Regions from separate parts of the Micromonospora sp. RTGN7 genome, predicted to be linked through region 2. Evidence: riboswitches for the same ligand, from Rfam matches in the RefSeq annotation. Region 2 holds a riboswitch; the other holds the start of a gene.
What was found. Region 2 has a riboswitch for cobalamin ahead of SNR22_RS26670 ((2Fe-2S) ferredoxin domain-containing protein). Riboswitches for the same ligand answer to the same signal wherever they lie in the genome.
Positions count from the first base shown of each region.

Region 1 (4,412 bases), on a different contig from region 2:
GCCGGCGCCGGCGGGGCGACGGCGGTGGCGGTCCGGTTGGGTGCCAGGATGGCCGCCTGTGGGTCGGCGTCCCGGTTGCGCAGGAGGCCGGCGGTCGTCAGCCCGGCGAGCAGGAGCGCCATGGCGAGGACGGCCGGCAGAAGGAAGCGCCGGCGGTGCCTCGGCGGGAGATGCCGGCGGTGCCTCGGCTCAACGGTCGCCCGCAGGTGCGGGACGGGCTCCTCGCCCAGCAGCATGGCGAGCAGTTTCGGCGCGGTCGGCCGGTCTGCCGGATCCTTCGCGAGGGCCAGCAGCACCGGAGCTCGCAGCGACTCCGGCAGCCCGTCCAGACGTGGCGGCTGGGCCAGGCCGCTGCCGGCGGCCGCGGTGGACGAGTCACCGAGGAACGGCGTGCGGCCGGTGCCGGCGTACGCGATGACGCAGCCCCACGCAAACACGTCGGCCGCCGGGGTCACCGGCGTCCGCGCCTCGACGGACAACTGCTCCGGCGCCAGGTAGGCGACCGTGACGTCGGTACGGGTGTGTTGGCTGGTCGCCTCGAACGGCCGGGCGATGCCGAAGTTGATCACCTTGGGGCCGCCCGGTGGCAGCAGGACATTGCCCGGCCTCAGGTTGCGGTGGATGACCCCCGCGCCGTGGATGCCGGTCAGCGCGGTGACGACCCCCACCGCCAGCGAGTGCAGCTCGCCACCTTGCAGTGGACCCCGCTCCGCGACGACCTCTTCCAGGCTCGGGCCGTCGACGTACTCCACCACGAGGTAGGGCGGATCGTGATCAAGGTCGGCGCCGATGAACTCGGCCGTGCAGGCCGACGGCACCTGGCGGGCCCGCTCAGCCTCGCTGCGGAACCGGCCGCTGAACTCGGCGTCGGCGGCGAGGTCGGCGTGGATCAGTTTGATGACCACACGGCTGCCGTCCGCGCCCTCGGCGAGGTAGACGGCCAACCGGCCGCCGGTGCCCAGCCGGCCGATCAGCTGGTAGGCCCCCAGCGTGGCGGAATCGATCGAGAGTAGTGGATGCACGCCACCAGCGGTGTCCACTTTGTGCCTCCCCAATCGTAGTAAGCCCGCTACGGTATACCAGGTCACGGCATGATCCGCAAAGATTCGAGGGCCGCCCGGCTCGTGGGCGGAGCCGACTTACGGCAACCGGACGGTGGACCTTGGACCGCCCGAGGCGGCTGCTCCGCCAGCGAGGAATCCATACCGGGGATATCGCCTGAATCACGGAGCGTGACATGAGGGGTGCGACCCGCCCGACACACCATCTGGGGTTGTTCTTTTGCCGCAACACCCATATATGGTGTTGCTCGTAGCTGGTTCGACCACTGGTTCAGCCATGGTCGAGGCAAGAGGGAACCCGGTGTGAGTCCGGGACTGCCCCGCAGCGGTGAGTGGGAACGACCGCCGTCAAGAAGCACTGGACCGGAGAGGGTCTGGGAAGCGACGGCCAGTAGGAGACCGGGGTTCCCCGGCCGTGCCCGCGAGTCCGAAGACCTGCCAGCGCACCGCATGCCGTCCGGCGTGCGGTGGTCGGAGGCCGCGCGGGACGGTCGACGCCATCAGCCGGTCCCCCGGCGGACGACTCCGCCAGGGGGCGGTGGCGTCTTCTGCGCGCCCGCCGATCGTGCGGAGAGCGCGTGCGGAGGGGACATGACGACTGTGCAGAAGATGGCTGCGTCCGAGCAGGAGGCGCCGGAGCGGCGCCGGCACGCGATGCAGGTACGGAAACGCGACGGCGACACCGAACCGGTCGATGTCAACAAGATCGTGAGGGCGGTCGAGCGGTGGGTGGCCGATCTCGACGAGGTGGACCCGCTGCGGGTCGCCACCAAGACAATCAACGGCCTGTACGACGGCGCCACCACCGCCGAACTCGACAAGCTCTCCATCCAGACCGCCGCCGAACTGATCGGCGAGGAGCCGCAGTACTCGAAGCTCGCGGCGCGGCTGCTGGCTGCGTACGTGGACAAGGAGGTCCGAGGGCAGGGCGTCGCCAGCTTCAGCCAGGCGATCCGGCACGCCTACGACCAGGGACTCATCGGCGACGAGACCGCGGCGTTCGTGGCCCGCAACGCCCGCAAGCTCGACGACGCCGTCGATCTCAGCGGCGATCTTCGGTTTGAATACTTCGGCCTGCGGACGGTCGCGGACCGTTACCTGTTGCGACACCCACAGTCGCGGCTGGTGTTGGAGACTCCGCAGTACTGGCTGCTGCGGGTCGCCTGCGGCCTCTCCGAGACCCCCGGTGAGGCGATCGGCTTCTACCGGCTGATGTCCTCGCTGGCATACCTGCCCAGTTCGCCGACGCTGTTCAACTCCGGCACCCGGCACACCCAGATGTCGTCGTGCTTCCTGGTGGACTCGCCGCGCGACGAGCTCGACTCGATCTACGAGCGTTATCACCAGGTGGCGCGGTTGTCGAAGTTCTCCGGCGGCATTGGCATCTCCTGGTCCCGGGTACGCGGGCGGGGCGCCCTGATCCGCGGCACCAACGGCCGGTCGAACGGGATCGTGCCGTTCCTCAAGACCCTCGACGCGGGCGTCGCGGCGGTCAACCAAGGCGGCCGGCGCAAGGGCGCGGCCTGCGTCTACCTGGAACCGTGGCACCCGGACATCGAGGAATTCCTTGAGCTGCGCGACAACACCGGCGAGGAGTCACGCCGCACGCACAACCTCAATCTCGCCAACTGGATCCCGGACGAGTTCATGCGCCGGGTCGAGGCGGACGCCGACTGGTCGCTGATCGACCCGTCGGACGCGCCGGAGCTGCCGGACCTGTTCGGCGAGGACTTCGAGGCCGCCTATCGGGTCGCGGAGAAGAAGGCGGTCAAGACCGTCAGGGCCCGCGACCTGTACGGGCGGATGATGCGGACCCTGGCCCAGACCGGCAACGGCTGGATGACGTTCAAGGACCCGTCGAACCGGCTGTCGAACCAGACCGGCGCTCCCGGCAACACCATCCATCTGTCGAACCTGTGCACCGAGATCCTCGAGGTCAACTCCGACGACGAGACCGCGGTCTGCAATTTGGGCTCGGTCAACCTCGGCGCTCACCTGAACGCGGACGGGATCGACTGGGACAAGCTTCGTGAGACGGTGCGCACCGCGGTCATGTTCCTGGACCGGGTCATCGACATCAACTACTACCCCAGCGAGGAGGCCGCCGCGTCGAACCCCCGCTGGCGGCCGGTCGGGCTCGGGCTGATGGGCCTGCAGGACGCCTTCTTCGCGCTACGGCTTCCGTTCGGCTCCGCCGAAGCCACGGAGCTGTCCACCCGAGTGCAGGAGGAGATCTTCCTGACCGCGTTGGAGACCTCCACCGGGCTGGCCGAACGGTTCGGCGCCCATCCGGCGTACGCCGAGACCCGCGCGGCCCGCGGGGAGCTGCACCCCGACCTGTGGGGTGTCGAACCCACCCAGACGCAGCGGTGGGCCGCCCTGCGGAACCGGATCGCCGCGCACGGTCTGCGGAACTCGTTGCTGGTGGCGATCGCGCCGACTGCGACGATCGCGTCGATCGCCGGCTGTTACGAGTGCATCGAGCCGCAGGTCTCCAACCTGTTCAAGCGCGAGACCATGTCCGGTGAGTTCCTGCAGATCAACACCTACCTGGTACGCGAACTGAAAGCCCGCGGCCTCTGGACCGCTCCGATCCGCGAGCAGATCAAACGCGCCGAGGGTTCTGTGCAGGGCATCACCGGCCTGCCGGCCGACGTCCGAGAACTGTTCCGCACGGCCTGGGAGCTGCCGCAACGCGCACTGATCGACCTGGCTACGGCCCGGGCGCCGTACATCGACCAGTCGCAGTCGCTGAACCTGTTCCTGAGTGCACCGACGATCGGCAAGGTCTCGTCGATGTACCTATACGCCTGGAAAGCCGGGCTGAAGACCACGTACTACCTGCGCTCGCGCCCCGCGACGCGCATCCAGCAGGCCACCGTCTCCCTCTCCCCCGCGACGAGTCCGCCGGCTGCCGGCCTCGATCCGGCGGTGCCGGACGAGGAGGCCCTGGCCTGTTCCCTGGAGAACCCCGAGAGCTGCGAGGCCTGCCAGTGATGACCATTCCCGAACCCCGTACGACCGATGACGTCCCCGCCGCCAGGCAGCGGCTGCTCGACCCCGGCATGGATCTGACCCTGCGCCCGATGCGCTACCCGCACTTCTTCGACCGGTTCAAGGACGCCATCAGGAACACCTGGACCGTCGAGGAGATCGATCTGCACTCCGACCTCGCCGACCTCGCCAAGCTCTCCCCGGCGGAGCGGCACCTGGTGTCCCGGCTGGTCGCGTTCTTCGCCACCGGCGACACGATCGTCGCCAACAACCTGGTACTCAACCTCTACCAGCACATCAACTCCCCCGAGGGCCGGCTCTACCTCTCCCGGCAACTGTTCGAGGAGGCCGTGCACG
Region 1 covers NZ_JAPZLF010000003.1:332,675-337,086, reverse strand. The annotation lists gene SNR22_RS06725 (serine/threonine protein kinase) at 1-1,040, opposite strand, end outside; cobalamin riboswitch at 1,300-1,519, shown strand; gene SNR22_RS06720 (ribonucleoside-diphosphate reductase subunit alpha) at 1,653-4,058, shown strand; gene SNR22_RS06715 (ribonucleotide-diphosphate reductase subunit beta) at 4,058-4,412, shown strand, end outside.
Region 1: another riboswitch for cobalamin. It lies ahead of SNR22_RS06720 (ribonucleoside-diphosphate reductase subunit alpha); the one in region 2 lies ahead of SNR22_RS26670 ((2Fe-2S) ferredoxin domain-containing protein).

Region 2 (4,412 bases):
GGCTCGCCGAGGTCGTAGCCGGCGTCGCGCATCGCGCGCAGCAGCCGGATGGCCGACACGGGCGTGTCGAGGCCGACGGCGTTGCCGATGCGGCTGTGCTTGGTCGGGTAGGCAGACAGGACCAGTGCCACCCTGCGCTCGGCCGGTGGAACGTGTCGGAGCCGTGCGTGGTTCACCGCGATGCCCGCGACGCGGGCACACCGCTCGGCGTCGGTCTCGTAGCGCGGCAGACCGTCGGCGTCAACCTCCTTGAATGAGAACGGGACGGTGATCAGCCGGCCGTCGAACTCAGGGATGGCGATCTGGGTTGCGGAGTCGAGCGGGGTGACACCGTCGTCAGATGTCTCCCACTGGGCCTTGCTGGACGTGAGCGCCAGCGCCTGCAGCACGGGGACGTCCAAGGCACGTAGCCGCTCGACGTCCCAGGACTCGTCGTCGCCGCCGGCGCTGGCGGTGGCGGGCTTGGAACCACCGGCGGCGAGTACGGTGACCACGATCGCGCCGAGCGTGGCGAGCTCGGTGAACAGCTCGTCGGGCGCCGCCCGCAGCGAGGAGACGAAGATCGGCACTCCGACCGCCATGCCGGTCGCGTCGATCGCGTCTGCGAGCTCGTGCGCGAACGCGTTGTTGCCGCTCACCTCGTGTGCCCTGTAGTAAAGGACACCGACCCGGGGCAAATCGGTCCCGGTTGCTTGCCGGCTCACGCCCCACTCGGGCAGGACGGCCGGCGGCTCGAAGCCCTCGCCGGTCAGCAGCACCGTGTCGGAAAGAAAGGCGTGCAGCTGACGCAGGTTATCCGCGCCGCCCTCGGCGAGGTAGCGGTGCGCCTCGGCGCAGACGCCCATCGGCACGGTGGAGAGCTCCATGAGTGCGGCATTCGGCGTGCGCTCCCCACCGAGGACGACCAGCGGCCGTCCGACATCGCGCACGAGGGCAGCGATGTCCCGCACGTCCTCGGGCGAGCCGAGTACGCGCAGCACCACCAGGTCTGCCTCGGCGGTCAGGGCCTGGCGGCGCTCGTTTGTGACCCGAACAGGGTTGGCCCAGGTGTAGTTCGAGTCGCTGGCACGCGCCGACAACAGGTCGGTGTCCGACGTTGACATGAGAACGATGCGGGTCATGCTTCTCCTTCGGTGGAGATGATCCGGGAGCCGAGGCGCAGGTCGTCGACCGGGCGACCGGCGCGCAGATGCTCGCGGACCAGCCGTGCCGCGTCGCCCGGTCGCACCGGCCCGTACCAGGTGCCGTCGGGGTGAACGACGGCCACGGGGCCGTGATTACAGGGGAATAAACACCCGGTCTGTGCCATGAGGACATCAGAGTCAGTGAGGCGGTGCTCGACGAGCGCGCCGACAAGCGCGCGGTAGGTCTCGTCCGCATCTCGGGCGCTGCAGCGCGGGCCGCGGCACAGCAGCAAATGGTGCCGGTACGGCGGGGGCGAGTCCCAGGCAGGTGACGACAATGGCGCCTCGCGACCGGTGATGCTGCGCTCTCCGAACCGGATGGTCGGCGGGTCGACCTGCTGGCGGTGCCAGTGGCCGGCGACACGTCCCACCCACGAGCGGGCGTAGGTCAGGTCGTCGGTGCTCACCGCCTCGAGGCGAACCTCTGGGATGCCGTCGGCGTGCAGCAGGTCGAGCACGTGGGTGAGCGTGGGCTCGCCGCCCTGCAGGAAAGCCAGACGGGCGCCAGCGGCCTCCGCCTCCCTGCGCAGCACCGCAGGTCGGGCGGCGTCCGAAAGCGCGATCGCGACGTGGACGAGGACGCTCACGACGTCAGAAGCAGACGAGCCGGGTGGGCAGGACCTGGGGGCGAGGAGCCGAGCTGGTGGGAGCGAGAATAACGAGACACGACGGTCTTCCTTCGTCCGGAGGCCTGTTCGCGAGGCCTGGATGGGCAGGTGTCGCAGACGGGTCTGCGGCCAGCAGGTCTTCGGACTCAGGATCAACCGGACGGAGCGCCTTCCCAGACCGTTGGTCCAGTGGCATCGTGCTCCGCCCGTCACCCTCACCGCTGCGCGTCAGTCCCGGACTTTCACCGGGTTCCCTGGCTCATTGCTGAGTTTGGCTGGCAGAACGAACGTAGCACCGTCGGCCTACAGTGCCCGAGATGGGCTCTGGCACGATGGCTCCGTGACCGATAGGACCCGGCGCGACCTGTGCCCCGGCCTGCTGCGCCCCTGGATCGCCGCCGACGGCGCGCTCGTCCGGGTGCGCGTTCCCGGTGGTGCCGTGACGACCGAGGCGCTCGGCGCGCTCGTCCAGGTGGCGGGCAGGTACGGCGACGGCACGGTCAAGCTGACCAGCCGTGCCAACCTCCAGGTGCGCGGCATCGAGCACGACCACGGGTGCCTGCCGGACGCGGTCGTGGACGCGATCATGGCGACCGGGCTCGTGCCGTCGACGTCGCACGAGCGGGTGCGCAACATCTTGGCCTCACCGCTCACCGGACGCAGCGGTGGCCGCGCCGACCTACGTCCGGTCGTCGCTGACCTCGATACCCGGCTGTGCGCTGAGCCCCTGCTCGCCGCGCTGGCCGGCCGGTTCCTGTTCGTGCTCGACGACGGCCGCGGCGACCTGGTCGGACGCGACCTGGACCTCGGTCTCGTGGCGCTCGACGCGAGCACCGCGCAGCTGCGCGCCGGGACGTCGGCGTGGGGACCGGTGGTCCCGCTGGGCGAGGCCGCTGCGGCGCTGACGGCACTCGCCGTGCGGTTCGTCGAGCTCGCCGGCAGCGAACCAAGCTCCCCCTGGCACGTCGACGAGCTGCCAGGCGCAGGCGCAGCGGTGCTGGGCAGAGCACTCGAGCGTGCCGCGGCAACCCGGGTGAGCACGCCGCCACCCCCGCTTGGGAGGATCACGCAGGACGACGGCCGTGTCGCGCTGCACCTCGCGGTTCCCGACAGCCGGGTGGATGCCCGTTTCATGGACGAGGTCCCCGCCCTCGGCGCCGGTAGCCTCATCGTCACGTCACAACGCACCCTGCTCGTCCCCGATCTGGAGAATGCATGACTCTCGCCCCACCGACGCGCCGCTATGACTACGTCACCGACGGCGCGGCGATTTACGCGGAGTCGTTCGCGACCATCCGCAGCGAGGCCGACCTCTCGCGCGTTCCCGCCGACGCCGAGAAGGTCGCGGTGCGGATGATCCATGCGTGTGGACAGATTGACCTGACGCGGGACCTGGTGATCCACCCCGGTCTCGTGACGGCGGCCCGGGCGGCCCTCGACGCGGGAGCGCCGATCCTGACGGATGCGCGCATGGTCGCCGCCGGCGTCACCCGCGCCCGGCTGCCCCGCGACAACGAGGTCCGCTGCCTCCTGCCCGAGCCCGAGGTTCCGGCGCTCGCCCGCGACTGGGGCACGACCCGGTCTGCGGTGGCGGTGTCTCTGTGGGCCGAGCACATCGAGGGTGCCGTCGTCGCGTTCGGCAACGCCCCCACGGCCCTGTTCCACCTGCTGGAGATGCTGCGTGACGGCGCCCCTCGTCCGGCCGCGATCATCGGCACGCCGGTGGGTTTCGTCGGTGCGGCCGAGTCCAAGCAGGCGCTCATCGACCTGGCCACCGATGCACCCGGGCTCGACGTGCCCTACCTCGTGGTGACGGGGCGTCGGGGTGGCTCGGCGATGGCCGCCTCGGCGCTCAACGCCTTGGCGCAGGAGGCGGAGTGAGCGGGCGACTGTTCGGCGTCGGTCTCGGCCCGGGGGATCCCGAGCTCGTCACGCTGAAGGCCGCCCGGCTGATCGGGGCGGCGGATGTCGTCGCCTACCACCAGGGCGTCGGCAAGCAGTCGAACGCCCGTCGCATCGCCGCCGATCTGCTCCCGGAGGGCGTGATCGAGGAAGCCCTCAGCTACCCGGTGACGACGGCGACCACCGACCATCCGGGCGGGTATGCCGGCGCGATGGCCGACTTCTACGCCGAGTGTGGCGATCGGCTCCGCGCGCACCTGAGAGCGGGCCGCGACGTCGTCGTGCTGGCCGAGGGCGATCCGATGCTCTACGGCTCGTTCATGTACCTGCACGACCGGCTCGCGGACGAGTTCGAGACACAGGTCGTCGCAGGCGTGCCCGCCTTTGCGGCCGCCACGGCCACGACCGCCCTGCCCCTGGTCCGGCAGACCGACGTGCTGACGGTGCTGCCGGGCACCCTTCCCGAGCCGGAACTGGCCCGGCGCCTCGCCGACACCGACGGCGCCGTGATCATGAAACTCGGCCGCACGTTCGCCAAGGTCCGCTCGGCGCTCGAGCAGGCGGGACGCGTCGAGGGGTCCTGGTACGTCGAGCGGGCGTCGATGGACGCCGAGCGGGTGCTCCCGGTCGTCGACGTGGACCCCGCGACGGTGCCGTACTTCTCGATCGTCCTGGTCCCCGGCGACACCCGTCCCGGTGTGGCGCGCTACGACCGCCC
Region 2 covers NZ_JAPZLF010000026.1:57,084-61,495, reverse strand. The annotation lists gene cobN (cobaltochelatase subunit CobN) at 1-1,121, opposite strand, end outside; gene SNR22_RS26670 ((2Fe-2S) ferredoxin domain-containing protein) at 1,118-1,771, opposite strand; cobalamin riboswitch at 1,906-2,087, opposite strand; gene SNR22_RS26665 (sulfite reductase subunit beta) at 2,133-3,011, shown strand; gene SNR22_RS26660 (precorrin-8X methylmutase) at 3,008-3,673, shown strand; gene SNR22_RS26655 (precorrin-2 C(20)-methyltransferase) at 3,670-4,412, shown strand, end outside.